DNA from 3 places in the Streptomyces sp. NBC_00090 genome. Region 1 is predicted to be linked to each of the others. Evidence: riboswitches for the same ligand, from Rfam matches in the RefSeq annotation. Region 1 holds a riboswitch; each other region holds the start of a gene.
The links. Region 1 has a riboswitch for cobalamin ahead of OG361_RS14995 (ABC transporter substrate-binding protein). Riboswitches for the same ligand answer to the same signal wherever they lie in the genome.
Positions count from the first base shown of each region.

Region 2: linked by a shared signal. The riboswitch ahead of OG361_RS02760 (energy-coupling factor ABC transporter permease) and the one ahead of OG361_RS14995 (ABC transporter substrate-binding protein) in region 1 are both predicted to bind cobalamin.
Region 3: linked by a shared signal. The riboswitch ahead of OG361_RS26560 (ribonucleoside-diphosphate reductase subunit alpha) and the one ahead of OG361_RS14995 (ABC transporter substrate-binding protein) in region 1 are both predicted to bind cobalamin.

Region 1 is NZ_CP108224.1:3,417,888-3,425,595, forward strand. Features, by position in the region: gene OG361_RS14990 (FecCD family ABC transporter permease) at 1-674, opposite strand, end outside; gene OG361_RS14995 (ABC transporter substrate-binding protein) at 671-1,642, opposite strand; cobalamin riboswitch at 1,681-1,815, opposite strand; gene OG361_RS15000 (HD domain-containing protein) at 1,808-2,413, opposite strand; gene OG361_RS15005 (GlxA family transcriptional regulator) at 2,379-2,942, shown strand; gene OG361_RS15010 (Mov34/MPN/PAD-1 family protein) at 2,933-3,358, opposite strand; gene OG361_RS15015 (amino acid permease) at 3,433-4,860, opposite strand; gene OG361_RS15020 (DUF2017 domain-containing protein) at 5,195-5,779, opposite strand; gene clpS (ATP-dependent Clp protease adapter ClpS) at 5,779-6,084, opposite strand; gene OG361_RS15030 (nicotinate phosphoribosyltransferase) at 6,197-7,525, shown strand; gene OG361_RS15035 (nicotinamidase) at 7,657-7,708, shown strand, end outside.
Region 2 is NZ_CP108224.1:607,399-615,106, reverse strand. Features, by position in the region: gene OG361_RS02790 (NAD(P)/FAD-dependent oxidoreductase) at 1-321, opposite strand, end outside; gene OG361_RS02785 (PadR family transcriptional regulator) at 455-994, opposite strand; gene OG361_RS02780 (FAD-dependent oxidoreductase) at 1,145-3,172, opposite strand; gene OG361_RS02775 (energy-coupling factor ABC transporter ATP-binding protein) at 3,268-4,242, opposite strand; gene cbiQ (cobalt ECF transporter T component CbiQ) at 4,239-4,988, opposite strand; gene OG361_RS02765 (energy-coupling factor ABC transporter substrate-binding protein) at 4,995-5,522, opposite strand; gene OG361_RS02760 (energy-coupling factor ABC transporter permease) at 5,519-6,217, opposite strand; cobalamin riboswitch at 6,246-6,478, opposite strand; gene OG361_RS02755 (PTS-dependent dihydroxyacetone kinase phosphotransferase subunit DhaM) at 6,543-6,953, opposite strand; gene dhaL (dihydroxyacetone kinase subunit DhaL) at 6,950-7,570, opposite strand; gene dhaK (dihydroxyacetone kinase subunit DhaK) at 7,638-7,708, opposite strand, start outside.
Region 3 is NZ_CP108224.1:5,884,419-5,892,126, reverse strand. Features, by position in the region: gene mctP (monocarboxylate uptake permease MctP) at 1-839, shown strand, start outside; gene OG361_RS26565 (GNAT family N-acetyltransferase) at 924-1,424, shown strand; cobalamin riboswitch at 1,443-1,616, shown strand; gene OG361_RS26560 (ribonucleoside-diphosphate reductase subunit alpha) at 1,747-4,110, shown strand; gene OG361_RS26555 (ribonucleotide-diphosphate reductase subunit beta) at 4,110-5,126, shown strand; gene def (peptide deformylase) at 5,203-5,832, opposite strand; gene OG361_RS26545 (tetratricopeptide repeat protein) at 5,894-6,874, opposite strand; gene OG361_RS26540 (HD domain-containing protein) at 6,955-7,708, opposite strand, start outside.

The DNA of each region.
Region 1 (7,708 bases):
AGGACGAGGACGGCGGCGGGCAGGACGAGGGTGTCCCAGCGGGCGCTGCCGAGTCCGCCGAGGGACCAGTACAGGGCCTCCTGGAACTGTTCGGGCCGGCCGGCGACGACCAGGAGCAGGGTGGCGAGGGCGGAGAGGACGTACGAGACGGCGACGCCGGCGAGGACGAGCCGGGCGCCGGTCATGGTCCCGCCGCGGCGGGCGAGCCCGTAGACGAGGACGAGGGCGAGGAGGGCGCCGGCGAAGGCTCCGCCGGGCAGGGCGAGGGTGGTGGTGACGCCTCCCCCGATGCCGAGGACCAGCACGAGGACGGCTCCGGCGGAGGCTCCGGAGGAGATCCCGAGGAGGAAGGGGTCGGCGAGGCGGTTGCGGACGAGGGCCTGGAGGACGGCGCCGACGACGGCGAGCCCGGCGCCGACGACCACGCCGAGCAGGACCCGGGGCAGCCGGACGTCGAGCACGATCGTCCGGTACGGGGAGGGGGCCGCCCGCCCGGTCAGGGCGTCGAGCACCTGGCCGGGCGGGATGCGGACGGAGCCGAGGGCGAGGGAGGCGAGGCCGGCGAGGGCGAGGGCCAGGACGAGTCCGGTGACGACGAGGGCGTACCGGACCCGTGGCGGGGCGGGGGCCGGGGCCCGGACCGGGGTCCGGGCCGGGCGGAGGAGCGTGGTCACCGGGCCGGGTGGAGCTGGGCGGCGAGCTTGTCGACGGCGTCGGGGACCCGGACGCCGAGGACGGTGTCGGAGAGGGGCAGGACGGCGAACCGGCGGTTCTTGATCGCGGGGACGTCCTTGAGGGCGGGGTCGTCGAGGAGCCGCTTCTTCTTCTGTTCGACGGTGGTGGAGCCGTAGTCGTAGATGACGACGACCTCGGGCCTGTGGTCGACGACCTGTTCCCAGGTGGCGTCGCCGAAGGCCTTGTCGAGGTCGGCGAAGACGTTCCGGCCGCCGGCCCGGGTGATGAGCTCGTTGCCGATGCCCTTGCCGCCCGCCGTGAACGCGGTCTTGTCGCCGCTGTCGTAGACGAAGACGGAGAGCGGCGGGGTGCCCTTGAGGCGCTTGTCGGTGGCGGCGACGGTCGTGCGCGCCTCCCGGGTCCAGGTCTCGGCCCGGTCGGGGACGCCGAAGGTCCGGCCGATCTCGCGGACTTCGCGGTAGAGGTCGTCGATCGAGGTCGCACCGGACGGGCAGTACTCGGTGTTGAGGCGGGTCTCGATGCCGGAGCGCTTGAGGTCGTCGCGGCCGCGGCCGTCCTTGGCGTCGAAGGCGGTGGCGTAACCGCCGTACACGAAGTCGGGGTTGGCGGCGAGGAGGGCTTCCTTGGAGGGGTATTCCTTCGCGAGGACGGGGACGGTGTCGTACGCCTTCTTGTAGGCGGGGAGGATCGCGTCGTCGAGGTAGGCGGTGCCGACGAGGGACTTCTCCAGGCCGAGGGCGAGCATGACCTCGGTGACGTGCTGGTTCATGGTGACCACGCGCTTCGGCGGGGCCTGATAGGTGGTCTTCACGCCGCAGTTGTCGACGGTGTACGGGAATCCCGGTGCGGGCTTCGCCGCGGAGGTCTGCTCCGAGGGGGCCGAGCAGCCGGCGAGCAGGGAGACGAGGGCGGCGGCGGGCAGCAGGGCACGGCGGGGCCAGGTCATGGCGGAATGCCTCCTCCGGGGATTTCCACGTCCCCGATCGGTGGTGAGAGGCGGCAGGTCAGTTCCTGGCTCCCAGCACCCGAGGGGGCTGGTCACAGTGGCGGGACCGTGCCGGATTCACACCGGCTTCCTGGGTCCTGCCGCCCGTTGGTCCCGGCCAGTCTCTCACTCGGGCCAGGCGGAGTTCCGGATGGTGTCCACGAAGTCGCCGGGTGTGAAGCCGGGCACGTAGTGGCGCAGTACGTCGGCCTTCACGTTGCCGAAGTTGGTGTCCGGCCTGGGGGCGATGCCCTCGGCGAAGGCTTCCAGGATGCGACGCTTGAAGTCGGGGCGGGGGTGGGCGGCGACGATCGCGGCCCGGTCCTCGGGGGTGACGGCGGCGGGGTCGTCGTAGCCGATGCCGAGGACGTCGTACTCGACGCCGGCGGTCACGAGCGCGACCTCGGGCTCCATGAACTCCGGGATCCCGGGGGTGGTGTGGAGGGCGATCGCGGTCCAGACGCGGCGGACGGCGTCCTCGTCGGCGCCCTGCGCGCGGAGGAAGGCGGCGGCCTCCTCGGCGCCGTCGACCTCGAAGCGGCGGCCGCTGTTCCGGTGCTTCTCCCCTAGGCCGAGGTCGTGGAACATCGCGCCGACGTACAGGAGTTCGGGGTCGTAGGCGAGGCCGAGGGCCCGGCCGCGGAGGGCTCCGAAGAGGTGGACGCGGCGGGAGTGGTGGTAGACGAGCTCGCTCGCCGTGTCGCGGACGAGTTCGGTGGCGGCGGACGCGATCCATGTGCGGGACGGGCGGGACGGCGAGGTGTGGAGCTCGGCGGGGGTGACGGCCGGGATCGACCTGTGTCTGGCCCTGGTGGAGGAGGACCGGGGCCCGGAGGCGGCCCGCGCGGTGGCGCGGGATCTGGTGGTCTTCCTCCAGCGGCCGGGTGGGCAGTCGCAGTTCTCGGCGGCCTCGCGGACTCCCCCGACCGGGCATCCGGTGGTCCGCCCGCTCCTGGACGCGGTGGTGGCGGATCCGGCCGCGGACCACAGCGCGCCGGTGCTCGCACGGCGGGCGGGGGTGAGCGTCCGGCATCTGGCCCGGCTGTTCCGGGAGCAGATCGGGGCGACCCCGGCGGCGTACGTGGAGCGCGTACGGGTGGAGGCGGCGCGGATGCTGCTGGAGGGCGGGGCGAGCGTGACGGGGGCGGCGGCGCGGAGCGGGCTCGGCAGTGACGAGAGCCTGCGGAGGGCGTTCGCCCGGCACTTCGGGGTGACGCCCTCCGCGTACCTCGCGCGCTTCCGTACGTCGTCCTACTCGTAGGCCTCGACGACCTTGACGTCCTCCTCGGTCACGACGCCTTCGACGATGGTGAAGGAGCGGAACTGGAAGGGGCCCGCGCCGTCGGTGTCGGCGGTGGAGACGAGGACGTAGTGGGCCTGCGGCTCGTTCGCGTACGAGATGTCCGTGCGCGACGGGTAGGCCTCGGTGGCGGTGTGCGAGTGGTAGACGATGACGGGCTCCTCGTCCCGGTCGTCCATGTCGCGGTAGAGCTTGAGCAGGTCCGCGGAGTCGAACTCGTAGAAGGTGGGCGAGCGGGCGGCGTTCAGCATGGGGATGAAGCGCTCGGGGCGGCCGCTGCCCTCCGGGCCCGCGACCACGCCGCAGGCCTCGTCGGGGTGGTCCGCGCGGGAGTGTTCCACGATCTGGTCGTACAGGGCCCGGGTGATGGTCAGCATGCCGACAGGATAAGCAGACGGGCCGTCCCGTACCGAGGAGTGGTACGGGACGGCCCGGATGCTGGACAGAGTCCTTACGACCGCTTGGCGAAGGCGGCGCCCTCGGGGTTGCGGGACTTGAGGACCAGGTAGGAGACGCCCAGGATCAGGCCCCAGACCGGCGCGCAGTAGAGGGAGACGCGGGCGCCCTCGTCGATGCCCATCATCACGATGACCATGCCGATGAAGAGGAGCGCGAACCAGCTGGTGTACGGGGCTCCCGGGGCCTTGAAGGTGGACTCGGGGAGCTCGCCGCGGTTGGCCTTGGCGCGGTAGCGGATCTGGCAGACCAGGATCATGATCCAGGCCCACATGCCGGAGATGGTCGCGAAGGAGACGACGTACTCGAAGGCCTTGCCGGGGGCGACGTAGTTGATCCAGACGCCGACCAGCATGAGCGAGGCGGAGAAGGTCAGGCCGAGCAGCGGGGTGCCGTTCTTGGTGAGGCGCGTGAAGACCTTCGGGCCCTGGCCGTTGAGCGCGAGGTCGCGCAGCATGCGGCCGGTGGAGTACATGCCCGAGTTGCAGGAGGACAGGGCCGCGGTCAGTACGACGAAGTTGACGATGGCGGCGCCGACGCCGAGGCCCATCTTCTGGAAGGCGGCGACGAACGGCGAGACGCCCGGCTGGAACTCGGTCCACGGGACGACCGAGAGGATCATGATCAGCGCGCCGACGTAGAAGACGGCGATGCGCCACGGCACGGTGTTGATGGCCTTGGGCAGGACCGTCTTCGGGTCCTTGGACTCGCCGGCGGTGACGCCGACCAGCTCGACCGCGAGGAAGGCGAACATGACGATCTGCAGGGTCATCAGCGTGTTGCCGATGCCGGTCGGGAAGAAGCCGCCCTGGTCCCACAGGTGGGTGACGGAGGCGGTGTCGCCTGCGTCGGAGAAGCCGATGGTGAGGATGCCGGCGCAGATGAGGATCATGCCGATGATCGCGGTGACCTTGACCATCGAGAACCAGAACTCCAGCTCACCGAAGAGCTTCACGGAGATCAGGTTGGCGCCGTAGAGGATGACGGTGAAGACCAGCGCCGAGATCCACTGCGGGATGTCCCACCAGTACGTCATATAGGTGGCGGCGGCGGTGACCTCGGTGATGCCGGTGACGACCCAGAAGAGCCAGTACGTCCAGCCGGTCACGAACCCCCAGAAGGGGCCGACGAACTCGCGGGCGTACTCCGCGAAGGAGCCCGACACCGGGCGGTACATGAGGAGCTCGCCCAGGGCGCGCATGATGAAGAAGATGACCAGGCCCGCGATGGCGTAGGCGAGGATGAGACTGGGGCCCGCCTTGGCGATGGCCTTGCCGGCGCCGAGGAAGAGGCCGGTGCCGATGGCGCCGCCGATGGCGATCATCTGGATCTGCCGGGCGCCGAGGCCACGCTGGTAGCCCTCGCCGCCGTCCACGGCCCCGTCGGTGCCGTCGTGCTGCTTGTCGACCTGCACTGAGGTCATGGTGGTGCGCCTTTCTCCATGCTGATCCGCGCGACTACGAGTGCGTCTGCTGCGGATCAGGTCCTGATCCCCCCGGATGTGGAATGGAGTGCCACCGGCGGTCAGCCGGCCGAAGCGCCCTCGGGAACATGGGTGGCGTCCCCGAGTGGTCGTGAAGATTTATCACGCGGTCGGAGGCGATCGGCGGTGGCGCGTGTGGCGTGGACCACACGAAAAGGCGTAAAAAAGGGACTCAACAGAGCAAAGCGGACGCTCTGATAACGCATTCGTTATCCGGATTTGAGCGTCCGCTGAGCGAACATCCCGTGCACGTACGGGGCCGCCGGGGGCTTCCTCAGGACATGAGGGCCTCGACGAGGGACTCCTGGAGCGCCCCCAGCCAGAGGTACGCCATCACCATCGGCTTGCGCGGATCGGAGTCCGGCAGCCGGTACAGCCGCTCGCTCTCCTCGTCGTCCGCGACCTCCAGGCGGGTCCCGATGGTCAGCCGGAGGTCGTTGAGCGCGCCGAGCCAGGCCCGGGACTCGTCCTGGGTGAGCTTGAGGACGGCCCCGCCCTCACCCACCGAGGAGCTGGAGAGGGCGTCCAGGGCGCGCACGACCACGAGGGCGTCCTCGCGCTTGCGGGCCCGCAGGTCGTTCTCGGTGTAGCGGCGGAAGTCGGCGGCGGACGCGCGGAGTTCCTCGCTCTCGTCCCCGTACGCGTCGGGGAAGAGCCGTCGGAGGGCGGGGTCGGACGGGGGCCGGCTCGGGCCCTCGGTGAAGAGCGCGGCCAGCGGGTCGGCGTCGACCGCCGGCTCGTCGCCCGGACCGATCAGTTCGAGGAGCTGGACTGCGAGGGAGCGCAGGATGGAGACCTCGACCTCGTCGAGCGCGACGGCGGCGCCGCCGTCGGGCAGGGCCTCGAAGTGGCCGGCCATCAGAAGCGGTCCTGGGAGAGGGTCGCCCAGAGGCCGTAGCCGTGCATCGCCTGCACGTCCCGCTCCATCTCCTCGCGGGTGCCGGCGGAGACGACCGCCCGCCCCTTCTCGTGCACGTCGAGCATCAGCTTGTGCGCCTTGTCCTTGGAGTATCCGAAGTACGACTGGAAGACATAGGTCACATAGCTCATCAGGTTGACCGGATCGTTGTGCACGAGGGTCACCCAGGGCACGTCCGGTTCGACGACCGCTGAGACCTCCTCGGCCGATTCCGTACGTTCGATCTCAATAGGCGCGACGCTCACTCACCCCATGCTGCCACTCCGGGGGGCCCATCGCACAAACGGGGCACGCCCGTGTGGGCGCGAGCCGCATAGAAATCGTCACTCTGACGATTTCTGCGCTAGCATCGCTGACATGAACGCTGCGGACCTTGGGCTGCCGGTGGACGTGCCGTCGACCGCGCTCTTCACCGATCAGTACGAGCTGACCATGCTCCAGGCGGCCCTGCGGGCCGGCACGGCCGACCGGCGGTCGGTCTTCGAGGTCTTCACCCGCCGGCTCCCCGAGGGGCGCCGCTACGGGGTCCTCGCGGGCGTCGGCCGGGTCCTGGACGCCGTCGAGAACTTCCGGTTCGACCCCGCCGTCCTGGGCTTCCTGCGCGAGCGCGGCATCGTCGACGAGCCGACCCTCGAATGGCTGGCCCGCTACCGCTTCTCGGGCGACATCTGGGGCTACCCCGAGGGCGAGGTGTACTTCCCCGGCTCGCCCCTCCTGCGCGTCGAGGGCTCCTTCGCCGAGTGCGTGCTCCTGGAGACCGTGATCCTCTCGATCCTCAACCACGACTCGGCGATCGCGGCCGCCGCCTCCCGCATGCAGGCCGCGGCCGGCGGGCGCCGCCTGATCGAGATGGGCGCCCGGCGGACCCACGAACTGGCGGCCGTCGCCTCGTCCCGCGCCGCGTACGTCGGCGGCTTCGACTCCACCTCGGACCTCGCGGCCGGCTTCCGCTACGGCATCCCGACCGTCGGCACCTCCGCCCACGCCTTCACCCTGCTCCACGACAACGAGCGGGACGCCTTCCGGGCCCAGGTCGAGTCCCTGGGCCGGGGCACGACCCTGCTCGTCGACACCTACGACGTGGCCGAGGCCGTCCGGACCGCGGTCGAGGTGGCCGGGCCCGAGCTCGGGGCCGTCCGGATCGACTCGGGCGACCTGCTGCTCGTCGCCCACCGGGTACGGGCACAGCTCGACGAGCTCGGCGCGACCGACACGAAGATCGTCGTCACCTCGGACCTCGACGAGTACGCCATCGCCTCGCTCGCGGCGGCGCCGGTCGACGCGTACGGGGTGGGGACGCAGCTGGTCACCGGCAGCGGCCACCCGACCTGCTCCATGGTCTACAAGCTGGTCGCCCGGGCGACCTCGGCCGACCCCAAGGCGCCCCTCGTGCCGGTCGCGAAGAAGTCCCTCGGCGGCAAGGCATCGGTCGGCGGGCGCAAGTGGGCGGCCCGGCGGCCCGACGCGTCCGGGATCGCCGAGGCGGAGGTCCTGGGCACCGGCCCGGTCCCGCCGGAGCTCGCCGAGCACCAGCTCCTGGTCGAGCTGGTCAAGGGCGGCGACGTGGTGGCCAGGGAGCCGCTGGAGGCGGCCAGGGCCCGGCACATCACGGCCCGCGCCGGGCTGCCGATGTCGGCCATCCAGCTCTCGCGGGGCGAGCCGGTACTGCCGACGGAGTACGTGTAGGAGTCCCCGGAGACGCCCCCTCCCCGGAGGAGGGGGAAGTCTCTAGGCTCGAACCCGTCGAACCGTCGAACCCCTCGACCCCGTCGAACCCCTCGCATCCGCCCCCATCCGACGCGCTAAGGACACCCGCCATGCACCGCGCATTGATCGTTGTGGACGTTCAGAACGACTTCTGCGAGGGCG
Region 2 (7,708 bases), 2.8 Mb from region 1:
CCGGCGGAACCACCTGCCGCTCTGCCACTGGATCATGTCCTCGGGCATGCCCACCTTGGGCGCCCCGAGCTGCCCCAGCTCCGCCATGAACCCCGGAAGCAGCTCGTCGAACGCCCGCTGCCCGCCCGCGATCAGGACGTGGAGGTGGCGGCCCTGCGGTACGCCCGGCCGGGCCTCCGGGCCCTCCGGGTAGCGGTCGCGCTCGACGACCGTCACCTTCTCCGCGTGCTCGGCCAGCACCCGCGCGGCCAGGAGTCCAGCGAGACTTCCCCCGATGACCACCGCGTGCCGTGTCGCGCGGTGCCCCAAGTCGTCGGCCATGCCCGCCCTTTCGTTCGTGGAACTACAACTGCCCAGTATCCACGGAGGTGCGGGCCGCGTCGCGTGCCCCGAGGCGCGGGTGCTCGATGGGGTGGACGGAGTCGTCAGCCGCGCTCGTGCGCCTTCGGGCGGGTCACTCCTCCGGCCCGAGCTCGGCCAGCGCCCCCGTCAGCCACTCCACCCAGAACCGCTCCAGTTCCACCCCGCCCCGCAGGACGAGATGGCGCAGCCGGTCGGGTTCCGTACGCCGCCGCTCCGCCGGGAAGTCCCGTTCCTCGATGGCGAGGTACTCCTCCAACTGCCCGCGGTGCAGGGTGAGGTGGCGATCGAGCTCGGCCCGCAGGCCCTCGGCGCCGACGATCGCGGCCGCCCGCATCCGCAGCAGCAGGGCGGCTCGCATCGGCTTCGGGTCCTCGGACCTGGCGACCCAGCCGCTCAACTCGGCCCGGCCCGCCGGCAGTACCTCGTACTCCTTCTTCTGCCCGCGCGCGGGCACCGGAGCGGGCAGGGCGCGGATGTGCCCCGCCTCCTCCAGCCTGCCCAGCTCACGGTAGATCTGCTGGTGCGTGGCCGACCAGAAGTAGCCGATCGACTTGTCGAAGCGGCGCGTCAGTTCGAGGCCGGAGGACGGCTTTTCGAGCAACGCGGTGAGGATCGCGTGCGGGAGGGACATGCTCGCATCCTAGGAGTGGTCGGCCACGCGGATCACAGGGCGGCGGCGGTCACGGGGCGCCTGTGGTACGTGGCGCCCGTGATCACGGGGCGTCCGTGGTCACGGGGCGTCCGTGGTCACGAGGCGCCCGCGGTCACGGGGTGCCCGTGGTCACAGGGCGGCGGCGAGCCGCGTGCCCTGGTCGATCGCCCGCTTGGCGTCCAGCTCGGCGGCGACGTCCGCGCCGCCGATCAGGTGCGCGGAGCGGCCCGCCGCCACCAGCGCCTCGTACAGGTCCCGACGCGGGTCCTGGCCGGCGCAGAGGACGATCGTGTCGACCGGCAGGAGCTGGGCCTCGCCGTCGATCGTGATGTGCAGCCCCTCGTCGTCGATCCGCTCGTACGACACACCCGCCACCATGGCGACGCCCCGGTGCTTGAGCTCGGTGCGGTGGATCCACCCCGTCGTCTTGCCCAGGCCGGCGCCGACCTTGGTGCTCTTGCGCTGGAGCAGGTGGACCTGGCGCGGCGGCGCGGTCCGCTCGGGGGCGCGCAGTCCGCCCCGGTTCTCGTAGGAGGTGTCCACGCCCCACTGGCGGAAGTACGTCTCGGGGTCCTGGCTCGCGCCCTCCCCGCCGTCCGTGAGGAACTCGGCGACGTCGAAGCCGATGCCGCCGGCGCCGATGATGGCCACCCGCTCGCCGACCGGCGCGCCGTCCCGCAGCACGTCCAGGTAGCTGACCACGCTCGGGTGGTCCACGCCCGCGATCCCCGGGGTGCGCGGGGAGACACCGGTGGCGACGACGACCTCGTCGTAGCCGTCCAGGTCGCCCGCCGTGACCGGGGTGTTCAGGCGCACCTCGACACCGCGCTCGGCGAGCTGTACGCGGAAGTAGCGCAGGGTCTCGTCGAACTCCTCCTTGCCCGGCACGCGCTTGGCGATGTTGAGCTGGCCGCCGATCTCGGCGGCGGCGTCGAAGAGGGTGACGGTGTGGCCGCGTTCGGCCGCCGACACCGCGCAGGAGAGTCCGGCGGGGCCGGCGCCGACGACCGCGACGCGCTTGGCGAGGCGGGTCGGGGCCAGGACGAGCTCGGTCTCGTGGCAGGCGCGCGGATTGACCAGGCAGGAGGTGATCTTCAGGTTGAAGGTGTGGTCCAGGCAGGCCTGGTTGCAGCCGATGCAGGTGTTGATCGTGTCGGCGCGGCCCTCCGAGGCCTTCGCGACGAAGGCGGGGTCGGCGAGGAACGGACGCGCCAGGGAGACCAGGTCGGCGCGGCCGTCCGCGAGGATCTCCTCGGCGACCTCGGGGGTGTTGATGCGGTTGCTGGTGACGAGCGGCACCGACACCGCGCCCATCAGCTTCTTCGTCACCCAGGTGTAGGCGCCGCGCGGCACGGAGGTGGCGATGGTGGGGATGCGCGCCTCGTGCCAGCCGATGCCGGTGTTGATGATGGTGGCGCCGGCCGCCTCGATCTCCTTGGCGAGCTGGACGACCTCCTCCAGGGTGGAGCCGCCGGGGACGAGGTCCAGCATGGAGAGGCGGTAGACGAGGATGAACTCCTCGCCGACCCGCTCGCGGATGCGGCGGACGATCTCCAGCGGGAAACGGACGCGGTTCTCGTACGAGCCGCCCCACCGGTCGTCGCGGTGGTTCGTGGCGGCGGCGATGAACTCGTTGATGAGGTAGCCCTCGGAGCCCATCACCTCGACGCCGTCGTACCCGGCCTCTTTGGCGAGCTCGGCGCAGCGGGCGTAGTCCTCGACGGTCTGCTCGACCTCGGCGTCGGTCAGCTCGTTCGGGACGAAGGGGCTGATGGGAGCCTGCACGGCGCTGGGCGCGACGAGGCCGGGGTGGTACGCGTACCGGCCGAAGTGCAGGATCTGCATCGCGATCCGGCCGCCGGCCTCGTGCACGGCGTCGGTGATCAGCCGGTGCTCGGCGACCTCCTCCGCGGTGGTGAGCTTGGCTCCGCCGTCCCAGGGGCGGCCGGCCTCGTTGGGCGCGATGCCACCGGTGACGATGAGGCCGACGCCGCCGCGGGCGCGCTCCGCGTAGAAGGCGGCCATGCGCTCGAAGCCGTGCTCCGTCTCCTCCAGCCCGACGTGCATCGAGCCCATGATCACCCGGTTGGGCAGGGTCGTGAACCCGAGGTCGAGCGGGCTGAGCAGATGCGGGTACGGGGTCGGGCTGGCGGTCATGGGGCGCCTCCTCGCGCAGGATCGGTCGATCCCAGTTCTAGGGGAGCCCTTCTCGTTATGCAACTAGTTGCAGAAGATTCGGAACGTGATGTCTACTACTCGGTAGCAAGCGAGGGGGAGCCGGCGCCGCCCCCGCCCACCGGCCCGGCACCCGCCGACCCGGCACCCATCGGCCAAGCGCCCGCCGGCCCGGCGCCCACCGGCCCCGCGCCCACCGGGTCGCCCCCGCTCAGCCAGGCGTCCAGCTCCTCCGGCGTGCGCGGCTCGGGCACGCCCGGGGTGAGCAGCCCGTGGGTGCGGAGCAGCCGGGCCACGGACGTGCCCCAGGGCCGTCGCAGCCGTGCCGCGTCGAGCAGCTCGTCGTCGGCGAGGAGCTCGGCGACCGGCCCGGTCCGCAGGCCGGCGGGCGAGAGCACCGCCGCCTCGTCCGCCCAGCGCAGCGCGAGATCCACGTCGTGCGTCGCCATCACCACCGTCGTACCCGACGCGCGGAGCCGCCCGAGGGCGTCGAGGAGCCGCTCCTGCCCGTGCGGGTCGAGTCCGGCCGTCGGCTCGTCCATGATCAGCACCCGGGGCCGCATCGCCACCGCGCCCGCGATCGCGGCCCGCTTGCGCTGCCCGTACGACAGCAGATGCGTCGGCCGGTCCTCCAGGGCCACGATGTCGAGCGCCTCCAGGGCCTCCCGCACCCGGAGCCGTACCTCCTCCTCGGGCAGCCCCAGGTTCATCGGACCGAACGACACGTCCTGCCCGACCGAGGCCGCGAAGAGCTGGTCGTCCGGGTCCTGCACCACGAGCTGCACGGTGGTCCGCAGCCTCGTCAGACCCTTTCGGTCGTACGAGACCTCCGCCCCGTCCAGGAGCAGGGATCCGCTCCCGCACCGCAGCCCCCCGCTGAGCAGCCGCAGCAGCGTCGTCTTGCCGCTGCCGTTCCGTCCGAGGAGCGCGATCGCCCGCCCCTCCGGCACCGAGAAGTCCACGCCCGACAGGACCGCCGGCCCGTCCTCGTAGGCGAAACCCGCCTCGACCAGCTCCACCACGGGAGCCGGCGACGTCGTCGGAGGTGTCACGGCAGGAGCCTTTCCAGTACGAGGGTCAGGGCGACGAGCCCACAGAGCAGCGCGGCGGCCGCCGCGAGGAACCGGCGGGAGACCGCCGCCGAGGGGACCAGGACCCGCAGCGTCCCGTCGTAACCGCGCCCGGCGAGCCCCGACTGGAGCCGCTGCGCCCGGTCGAAGGCACGGACGAACGCGGTCGCGCCGAGCCCGGCGAGCGAACGCCAGGTCGCCGCCCGGGTCGTGTGCCCGAGGCGGGCCGCCTGGGCCTGCCGGATCTTGGACAGCGAGTCGAGCAGCAGGAAGATGATCCGGTACATCACGAGCGCCACGTCCACCACGGGGGCCGGAACCCCCGCACGGACGAGCCGGGGCAGCACGTCGGAGACGGGCGTCGTGAACGCGAAGAGGAGCACGCCCAGCGAGGCCGAAGCGGTCCGCAGCAGCAGCTCACCCGCGTGGACGGGCCCGCCGGGCGCCAGAGCCACGAACCCGCGCGCCCCGCCCACCTCGAAGAGGAGCGGCACCGCTCCGGTGACGCAGAAGCCGAGCGGGACGCGGAACGCCCGCCACAGCTGACGGCCCGCCACCCCGGCCGGGCCGAGCAGCACCACGAGCGTGGCCGCCGCCACGAGCACCGCGCCGGGCCATGGCGGCAGGGAGATCGCGCACAGCGTCAGACCGAAGCCGAGCAGGGCCTTCTCGACGGGATGGCGGCGGCGCCAGCGACTGCTGTGCGCAGCCGCGTCGATCGGCAGCATCGGCGACTACGCGCCCTTGCCGTCGACCGGGGGAGCGTCGGGCGCTTCGGACGCACCGGACACCTCGTGCGCTTCGGTCCGTTCGGGCGCCACGGCTACCGGCACCGCGACGGGCGCCGGCACGGGCACCGGCGTGTCGGCGTCGCCGGTAGTCCCCGCCCCCTCGGCCGTCCCCGTCCCCGTCCCCGCCCCGTCGGCCGCCCGCGCCGCCTTCGCCTCGGCATGGGCCTCGCCCTGCCGGCGTCCGCGCCGCACGCCGAAGTAGTACGCGAGGACACCTGCGCCCAGCGCCGCCTGGAGGGCGAACAGCGCCGACTCGATCTCCCCGGACGGCGGCTCGTACAAGGGGCTGAACCACGGCTCGTACTCCGGCTGGAGCTCCGTGATCGCGGTCTCCGCCTCCGCGTCCGACCCGGTGAAGGGCTCCTCCTTGTGGTCCCCGAGCCCCAGCGCGAGCGGCAGCACCGCGAGCGCGGCGACGACGAGCAGCAGCAGGGCGTTGATCTTCGTGTTCCGGCTGACGGTGAAGCTCATCGCGCGGTCGCCTCCTCGCGTCGCTTCGCGGCGGGCCGGGCCAGGACGCCCAGCCGGGCCAGCTCGCCCTTGCTCGACTGCGTGAGCAGCCGCATCACGAGCACGGTGAGCAGGCCCTCGCTCACCGCCAGCGGAATCTGCGTCACGGCGAAGATGCCGCCGAACTTGGCCAGGGCGCCCATCACGCCGCTGCCCTGGTCGGGGAAGGCCAGCGCGAGCTGGACGCTCGTGACGCAGTAGGTGGACAGATCGGCGACGAACGCGCCGAAGAAGACGGCGACCATCAGCGGCGCACCGAACCGGCGCACCAGCAGGTAGGTCCCGTACCCCGCCCACGGCCCGACGATCGCCATCGAGAAGGCGTTCGCGCCGAGCGTGGTGAGCCCGCCGTGCGCGAGCAACAGGGCCTGGAAGAGCAGGGTGATCGTCCCCAGGACCGCCATGATCGGCGGCCGGAACAGGATCGCGCCCAGCCCCGTACCCGTCGGATGTGAGCAACTGCCCGTCACCGAGGGGAGCTTGAGCGCGGAGAGGACGAAGGTGAAGGCGCCGGAGGCGCCCAGCAGCAGGGTGGACTCGGGGTTGGACCGCACCTCGCGGGTGAGCGCGCGGACCCCGTGGACGACGAACGGAGCTGCCGCGACGCCCCAGGCGGCGGCGTGAGCGGGGGGCAGGTACCCCTCGGCTATATGCATGGTCGGGAGACCCTCTCCAGCACCTCGTGGATGGACAACGCACCCTGGCCGGTCTCCTGGCTGACGGTCATACGTCCCGGCTCCGCCTTCCCACACCGCGGCGGTCTCCCGCGACGGTCCAGTGGCTTCCCCGAGGTGTTTCCCCCGGGTGTGGAGCCGGAACTCCCGATCACAGTGGCGAGGGCCGCACCGGTACCGCACCGGTTTCCCGAACACCAAGGCCCTGCGACACTAGTGCTTTGACCAGGTACATCACAACACGGTCGCCACCCGGTGCGGCCTTTCGGTCACTCCGCGCACTCACTCCGCACCCATGCGCCCCCGCTCACTCCTTGCGATAGGCGTACGCCTCCGAGGCCGCGGCGACCACCGCGTCGAGGTCCCCGCCGGCGCTCGCCGTCACCAGCGCCGCGACCGCGCCCTCGACGAACGGCGCGTCCACCAGGCGGGCGCCATCGGGCAGTTCGTCGCCTTCGGCGAGCATCGCCTTCACAGTCAGCACCGCGCTGCCCAGATCGACGAGGAGCGCCACCCCGGCTCCGCGGTCGACATCCTTCGCCGCCGCGGAGATCAGCTCGGCGCTCGTCCCCAGACCGCCGTCGGGAAGGCCACCCGCCGGGAGGATCGGCGCGGTCCCGCCGCCGCCCGCGAGTCCCTGCGCCAGCGCCGCCACCGAGGCCGCGACCGCCGCGCTGTGCGAGACCAGCACGATGCCGACCGGCGCCGCCGCGCTCACGAGCCCCCCTCCGCCCGGGCCGCCCCTTCGAGCTCCGCGAAGAGCAGCGCCGACGAGGTCGCCCCCGGGTCCTGATGCCCGATCGACCGCTCCCCGAGATAACTGGCCCTGCCCTTGCGGGCCTGGAGGGGTACGGTCGCGAGGGCGCCCTCCTCGGCCGCCGCGCGCGCCGCCCCGAAGGAGCCCCGCAGCGCCTCCACGGCCGGGACGAGCGCGTCCAGCATCGTCTTGTCGCCCACCTGGGCGCCGCCCAGCTGGGACACGGCGGCGACCCCGGCGCCGAACGCCTCGGCCAGCCGCTCCCTGCTGACGTGCTCCTCCTCGCCCAGCGCCTTGCCGGCGCGGCGCAGCAGCGTCCCGTACAACGGTCCCGAAGCCCCGCCCACGGTGGAGATCAACTGCCGCCCGGCGGTGACGAGCACCGCACCCGGCGTGGCGGGCGGCTCCTTCGCCAGGAGCTCCGTCACGGCGGCGAACCCGCGCTTCAGATTGACCCCGTGGTCGGCGTCACCGATCGCCGAGTCCAGCTCGGTGAGCCGGTCGGCCTCCCGGTCGACGGCCGCGGCCGTCGCCTCCAGCCAGCGCACCAGGAACTCCGCGCCGTACGTCTCCGTCAACCCGGTCACCTCTCCACCCCGTTCTCCATCAGGTTCCCCATCCCACGCCGTTCCTTCATCCGCCGTCTTACCGGCCCCAGCGCAGCGCGGGCGTCTGCACGGGCGCGTCCCACAGGCGCAGGAGCTCCTCGTCCACCT
Region 3 (7,708 bases), 2.5 Mb from region 1:
GCTCGGCGCTCGCGCTCTTCATGTACCCGCACTCCATCACGGCGACGCTCTCCTCGCGCAGCCGTGAGGTGATCCGCCGCAACACCACGATCCTGCCGCTGTACTCGCTGATGCTGGGCCTGCTCGCGCTGCTCGGCTTCATGGCGATCGCCGCCGGGATCAAGGTCAAGAACGGCCAGCTCGCCATCCCGCAGCTCTTCGAGACCATGTTCCCGGACTGGTTCGCGGGCGTCGCCTTCGCCGCGATCGGCATCGGCGCGCTCGTCCCGGCCGCGATCATGTCGATCGCCGCGGCCAACCTCTTCACCCGCAACATCTACAAGGACTTCATCAAACCGGACGCGACCCCGGCCCAGGAGACCAAGGTCTCCAAGATCGTCTCGCTCCTGGTGAAGGTCGGCGCGCTGGCCTTCGTCCTCACCATGGACAAGACGGTCGCGATCAACTTCCAGCTGCTCGGCGGCATCTGGATCCTCCAGACCTTCCCGGCGCTCGTCGGCGGCCTCTTCACCCGCTGGTTCCACCGCTGGGCGCTGCTCGCCGGCTGGGCCGTCGGCATGGTCTACGGCACGGTCGCCGCGTACGGGGTCGCCAGCCCGACGCAGAAGCACTTCGGCGGCTCCTCCGCCGAGATCCCGGGCATCGGCGAGATCGGCTACATCGGTCTCACCGCCTTCGTCCTCAACCTCGTCGTCACGGTCGTCCTGACCTTCGTCCTCAAGGCCCTCAAGGCCCCCGAGGGCGTCGACGAGACCTCCCCCGAGGACTACACGGCCGACGCGCCGTCCCGTAAGGCGGGCCGCGAGGCGGACCCGAAGGTCGGCGCCGGAGCGCACTGACCTGGCGGTACGACGCAGGGGCCCGGGATCTCCGCCAAGGAAACCCCGGGCCCCTTTCCCGTGCCCGCGGGGCAGACTGCCCTCATGGACTTCACCATCAGGGCGGTACGGCCCGAGGAGTACGAGGAGCTCGGTGACCTCACCGGGCGGACCTACCTGAACGACGGGCTGCTGCTGCACGGGGCGGACGACTTCTACCTGGACGTGCTGCGGGACACGGCGCGGCGGGCGCGCGAGGCCGAGGTGCTCGTCGCCGTCGACGCGGAGGAGCGGATCATCGGCGGGGTCACCTACGCCCCCGGATCCACCCCGTGGGCGGACATCGCCGTCGCCGGCGAGGCCGAGTTCCGGATGCTCGTGGTGGCGCCGGAGGCCCGTGGCAGGGGCGTCGGAGAGGCGCTCGTACGCCACTGCGCGGACCGCGCCCGGGCCGTGCCGGAGTGCGCGAGGCTCGTGCTCTCCACGGACCCGAAGATGGTCCCGGCGCACCGGATCTACGAGCGGATGGGTTTCGTCCGCACTCCCGAGCGGGACTGGGAGCCGATTCCCGGGCACCGGCTGCGGACCTACGCCCTGGAGTTCTGACACGCAGAGGACACCAGGGCGACACAACATGTGGGGGGTGCCGCAAGCGGCGCCCCCCACATGTATGCTCAACCTCGCTGTCGACGCAGGGAAATCCGGCGCGAATCCGGAACTGTCCCGCAACGGTGTGCTTCGTACCCATACGCGCGTACGAGGTCAGTCCGAGGACCTGCCGACAGCACACCCGGTCCGTCCGTTCCGGGTGTCACTGACGTCCGGGCCTCGCGGAGTGGGCCGGTGGACGCGGCGTACCCCGAGCACGGGTGCCCGCCTGCCCGCCTTCCCCCGCCGCGGCCCCGAGCCGAGCGAGGGAGAGCCCCACGTGACCATCGCGCCCGCCGATCCGGTAACGGCGATCGAGAGCGACGGACCCGGCACCGTACTGCTGCGGACCCTGACCGATCTCACCGCCGATCTCCCCGACACCGACCCCGGCAAGGTCGCCGCCGCCGCCCTGCGCGGCCGCAGCGCCACGTCGGACGAGGCGGAACTGCGCGAGCTGGCCACCGAGGCGGCCGCCGGCCTGATCTCCGACGACCCGGCCTACTCCCGGCTCGCCGCCCGGCTCCTGACCATCACCATCGCCGACGAGGCGGCCGGCCAGGGCGCCGTCTCCTTCTCGGCCTCCGTGGCCGTCAGTCACCGCGAGGGCCTGATCGCCGACCGCACCGCCGACTTCGTCGCGCTGCACGCGGACCGGCTCGACGCCACCATCGACGGCGCCGCCGACGACCGCTTCGGCTACTTCGGTCTGCGCACCCTCTTCTCCCGCTACCTGCTGCGCCACCCGATCACCCGCAAGGTGATCGAGACCCCGCAGCACTTCATGCTCCGCGTCGCCTGCGGCCTCGCCGAGGACACGAGCGTCCGCGCGCTCGACGAGGTCAGCGCGCTGTACGGCCTGATGAGCCGTCTGGACTACCTCCCCTCCTCCCCCACGCTCTTCAACTCCGGCACCCGCCACCCGCAGATGTCCTCCTGCTACCTCCTGGACTCCCCGCAGGACGAGCTGGACTCCATCTACGACCGCTACCACCAGGTCGCGCGCCTCTCGAAGCACGCCGGCGGCATCGGCCTCTCCTACTCCCGCATCCGCGCCCGCGGTTCCCTGATCCGCGGCACCAACGGCCACTCCAACGGCATCGTCCCGTTCCTCAAGACCCTCGACGCCTCCGTCGCCGCCGTGAACCAGGGCGGCCGCCGCAAGGGCGCCGCCGCCGTCTACCTGGAGACCTGGCACGCGGACATCGAGGAGTTCCTGGAGCTCCGCGACAACACGGGCGAGGACCAGCGCCGTACGCACAACCTCAACCTGGCCCACTGGATCCCGGACGAGTTCATGCGCCGGGTCAACGCGGACGCCGAGTGGTCGCTCTTCTCCCCGGCGGACGTTCCCGAGCTCGTCGACCTGTGGGGCGAGGAGTTCGACGCCGCCTACCACGCCGCCGAGGCGAAGGGGCTGGCCCGCAAGACGATGCCGGCCCGCGACCTGTACGGCCGGATGATGCGGACCCTGGCCCAGACCGGCAACGGCTGGATGACCTTCAAGGACGCCTCCAACCGCACGGCCAACCAGACCGCGGAGCCCGGCCACACCGTCCACTCCTCCAACCTCTGCACGGAGATCCTGGAGGTCACGGACGACGGCGAGACCGCGGTCTGCAACCTGGGCTCGGTCAACCTCGGCGCGTTCGTGGTGGGCTCGGACATCGACTGGGAGCGGCTCGACGCGACCGTCCGCACGGCCGTCACCTTCCTCGACCGGGTCGTCGACATCAACTTCTACCCGACCGAGCAGGCCGGGCGTTCCAACGCCCGCTGGCGGCCGGTGGGTCTGGGCGCGATGGGCCTCCAGGACGTCTTCTTCCAGCTGAAGCTGCCCTTCGACTCCCCCGAGGCGCGCGCGCTGTCCACCCGTATCGCCGAGCGGATCATGCTCGCCGCGTACGAGGCCTCCGCCGACCTCGCCGAGCGCAGCGGCCCGCTCCCCGCCTGGGAGAAGACCCGCGCGGCCCGCGGTGTCCTGCACCCGGACCACTACGACGTGGAGCTCAACTGGCCGGAGCGCTGGGCGGCCCTGCGCGAGCGGATCGCCGCGGTCGGCATGCGCAACAGCCTGCTCCTGGCGATCGCGCCGACGGCGACCATCGCCTCGATCGCGGGCGTCTACGAGTGCATCGAGCCGCAGGTCTCCAACCTCTTCAAGCGCGAGACGCTGTCGGGCGAGTTCCTCCAGGTCAACTCGTACCTCGTCGCCGAGCTGAAGCGGCTCGGCGTGTGGGACGCCCAGACCCGGGACGCGCTGCGCGACGCGAGCGGTTCGGTGGCGGGCTTCACCTGGATCCCGGCCGAGGTGCGCGAGCTGTACCGCACGGCCTGGGAGATCCCGCAGCGCGGTCTGATCGACATGGCCGCCGCCCGCACGCCCTTCCTCGACCAGTCGCAGTCCCTGAACCTGTTCCTGGAGACGCCGACGATCGGCAAGCTGTCGTCGATGTACGCGTACGCCTGGAAGCAGGGGCTGAAGACGACGTACTACCTGCGCTCCCGCCCGGCGACCCGGATCGCCCGTGCCGCCCAGGCGTCGACGGCCGCCGCCACCATCCCCGTACAGCAGGCGACCCCCGACGCGGACGCCCTCGCCTGCTCCCTGGAAAACCCCGAGTCCTGCGAGGCCTGCCAGTAATGAGCACCACCGAGAACAAGAACCTCCTCGACCCGGGCTTCGAGCTGACCCTCCGTCCGATGCGCTACCCGGACTTCTACGAGCGCTACCGGGACGCGATCAAGAACACGTGGACGGTGGAGGAGGTCGACCTCCACTCGGACGTCGCCGACCTCGCCAAGCTCACCCCCGGTGAGCAGCACATGATCGGCCGTCTGGTCGCCTTCTTCGCGACCGGCGACTCGATCGTCTCGAACAACCTGGTCCTGACGCTCTACAAGCACATCAACTCCCCGGAGGCGCGCCTGTACCTGTCGCGCCAGCTGTTCGAGGAGGCCGTGCACGTCCAGTTCTACCTGACGCTGCTCGACACCTACCTGCCCGACCCGGACGACCGCGCCGCCGCGTTCGACGCGGTCGAGGAGATCCCCTCCATCCGCGAGAAGGCGCAGTTCTGCTTCCGCTGGATGGACTCGGTGGAGAAGATCGACCGCCTGGAGACCCAGGCCGACCGCCGCCGCTTCCTGCTGAACCTGATCTGCTTCGCGGCGTGCATCGAGGGCCTGTTCTTCTACGGCGCCTTCGCCTACGTGTACTGGTTCCGGTCCCGCGGTCTGCTGCACGGCCTGGCCACCGGCACCAACTGGGTCTTCCGCGACGAGACGATGCACATGAACTTCGCCTTCGAGGTCGTGGACACCGTCCGCAAGGAGGAGCCGGAGCTCTTCGACGACGCGCTCCAGCAGCAGGTCACCGACATGCTGAAGGAGGCCGTGGAGGCGGAGCTGCAGTTCGGCCGCGACCTGTGCGGCGACGGCCTGCCGGGCATGAACACGGAGTCGATGCGCGAGTACCTCCAGTGCGTCGCCGACCAGCGCCTCCAGCGCCTCGGCTTCGCCCCGGTGTACGGCTCGGAGAACCCGTTCGCGTTCATGGAGCTCCAGGGCGTCCAGGAGCTGACCAACTTCTTCGAGCGCCGCCCGTCCGCGTACCAAGTCGCGGTCGAGGGCTCGGTCGACCTCGACGAGGACTTCTAGTCCGTACGGACACGAGGAAGGGCCCCGCACTCCTGGAGTGCGGGGCCCTTCCTCGTCTACGCGTACGGCGCCGGGGTCAGTCGTTCGGGACGACCTCGTAGCGCGGGGTGCCCTCTTCCATCTGGCGCAGGGCGTCCTTGCGGTCGCGCTTGGAGAGGCGGTCGATGTACAGGCGGCCGTACAGGTGGTCCGTCTCGTGCTGGAGGCAGCGGGCGAAGTAGCCGGTGCCCTGGACCGCGATCGGGTTCCCCTCGGCGTCCTGGCCGCGGACGACCGCGTAGTCGGGGCGGGCCAGCTCGGCGTAGGCGGTCGGCACGGAGAGGCAGCCCTCGTTGGACTCGTCCAGGACGCGGCGGTCGGCCGGCAGTTCGTCGAGGACCGGGTTGACCACGACGCCGGTGTGCCGGACGCCCTCGTCGTCCGGGCAGTCGTAGACGAAGACCTTGAGGTCCACACCGATCTGGTTCGCGGCGAGGCCCACGCCCTCGGCGGCCTTCTGGCTGGCGAACATGTCGTCGATCAGCGCCGCGAGCTTGTCGTCGAACTCGGTGACGTCCCGGCACTCCCGGTGGAGCACCGGGTTGCCGACGACGGTGATCGGGCGGGCCGTGCCGCGCTCGCGGTGGGCGAGCTCGCGCGCCTCGCAGTCCTCCGTGTCCACGACGAACTCTTCGTTGATCTGCTCGTCAGTTTCCTGCTGCGTCATGTCCGGCGCGTGCCTTCCTCGGAACCCCAGTAAACGATCCCGTACAGCCTACGGCCAGTGGTCAGCAGACCTCTTCCAGATCCCGCCACTCACGGCTGTCGGGGCTGTCCGCCACCCAGCCGTCGAGGAGCCCGCGCACCAGGCCGGCCGGGGCGGCCAGGCCGCACTCCCGCTCCGGCACCCACAGCTCGCCGGGCGAGCGGTGGCCGAGCGGCCCGGGGTGTCCCGGCTCGCTGTGGTCGTGCGGGTCGGAGTGCTCGCCCTCGCCCTCGGCACTCGGCATGGTCGACTCCGAGCAGGCGCGGCAGAGCAGCCGCACGGAGGACGACCAGTCCTCGGCGGCGAAGCCCGCGTCGGCGGCGAGCTGCTCCAGGGCGTCCCGGTCGTCCTCGGTGGCGGCCTCCAGGAGGACCACCCAGGTCGGCACGGGTGACGGAGCCCACAGCTCGATCTCGTCGAAGACCGGGTACGACGGGCCCGCCGTGGTGGTGCGCTCGCCGTTCGGCACACCGTCGTGGAGGACGACCTCGCCCCAGCGGCGCCCCGAGGACGGCAGCGGGATGGAGAGGACCTCGATGCGGGCCGGGTCGAGCCTGCGGCCCCACACGACCTCGGCCTCGCCCTCGGGCGAGAGCCGGACGGCGGCGCTGCCCAGCTCCATGCCGGCGGGCTCACCGGTGCCCGCGGCGGCCCCGGGCACCTTCAGCCCGTACGCCTGCCAGGCGCGGCGGGCCAGCGGCCAGTCCTGGAGCGCGGTGGCCGCGATGCCGACGTTCCACCAGTCGGGGGCGCCGGTCTCCTTGTCGAGCAGGGCGACGGCGCGCAGCCCGGCGGCCCTTGCCTGCTCCCAGTCGTGCCGGAACTTGTGCAGCAGGGCCAGGTTGAACCAGGACTCCGAGAGCCAGGGCTCCAGATCCGCCGCACGTGTCAGCAGCGCGCCCGCGTCCTCGTACCGGCCGTCGCCGATCAGCGTGAACGCGCGGTCGGTGGCCTGCCGCCACGAGGCGGAGGGCCGATGCCGTACCTTCCCGAAGATCCTCACGATTCCCGCCTGCCGGTCGCTTTCACCCTCTTGTTCGCATCCAACCATGCCCGGTCGGACGCGCGCTCATTACCCATGGGTTACCCAGCGACGGCCGAGGTCACCCCAGCGGCTCCGCCCCGCGCCAGGACCCTGGCCAGGCATTCGACGACGTCCGGGTGATAGTCACGCGCTGTGCCCAGGCGGAGCCGCTCCAGGGCGCCGAGGGCCGCGCCCGCCCCGTCGCCCGCCAGGTCGTCGTAGGCGTTCACGACCCGGACGATCCGGGCGGGCAGCGGTTGCTCGCGGTACGGGTCGGCCTGCCGCTCGACGACCACGGCGACGGCCGCGGGGACACCGGTCCTGCGGACGACCTCGCCGCCGAGCAGGGCGATCCGGCGCTGCTCCTCGGCGGGGAGGAGGGCGGTGGCACCGGCCTCGACCGGGTCGACGAGGGAGAGCTGTCCGATGTCGTGCATGAGCGCCGCGTACTCCAGGACGGTCAGCTCGGCTCCGGAGAGGCCCAGCTCGCGCCCCACGGCGGCGCTGAGGGCGGCGACCCGGCGGGCGTGGCCGGGCGGGGTGCAGCCGGCGATCTCGGTGGCGCGGGCCAGGGAGGCGATGGTCTGCCGGTTGACGGTCCGCACGGCCGCGTACCGCCGGAAGGAGACCTGGGTGAGCAGGAGCGGTACGGCGAGCACGGGCAGCGCCCACAGCCCGGCGGCGGCCACGCCGAGCGCCATGACGGCGCCGGTGGCACAGACGGCCGAGCCGATGCCGAGGAGGGCGCGCAGTTCGTCGCGGAGCAGGGGGGCGTACGGGAATCCCGTGCGGGCGCGGAGCACGAGGGCGGCG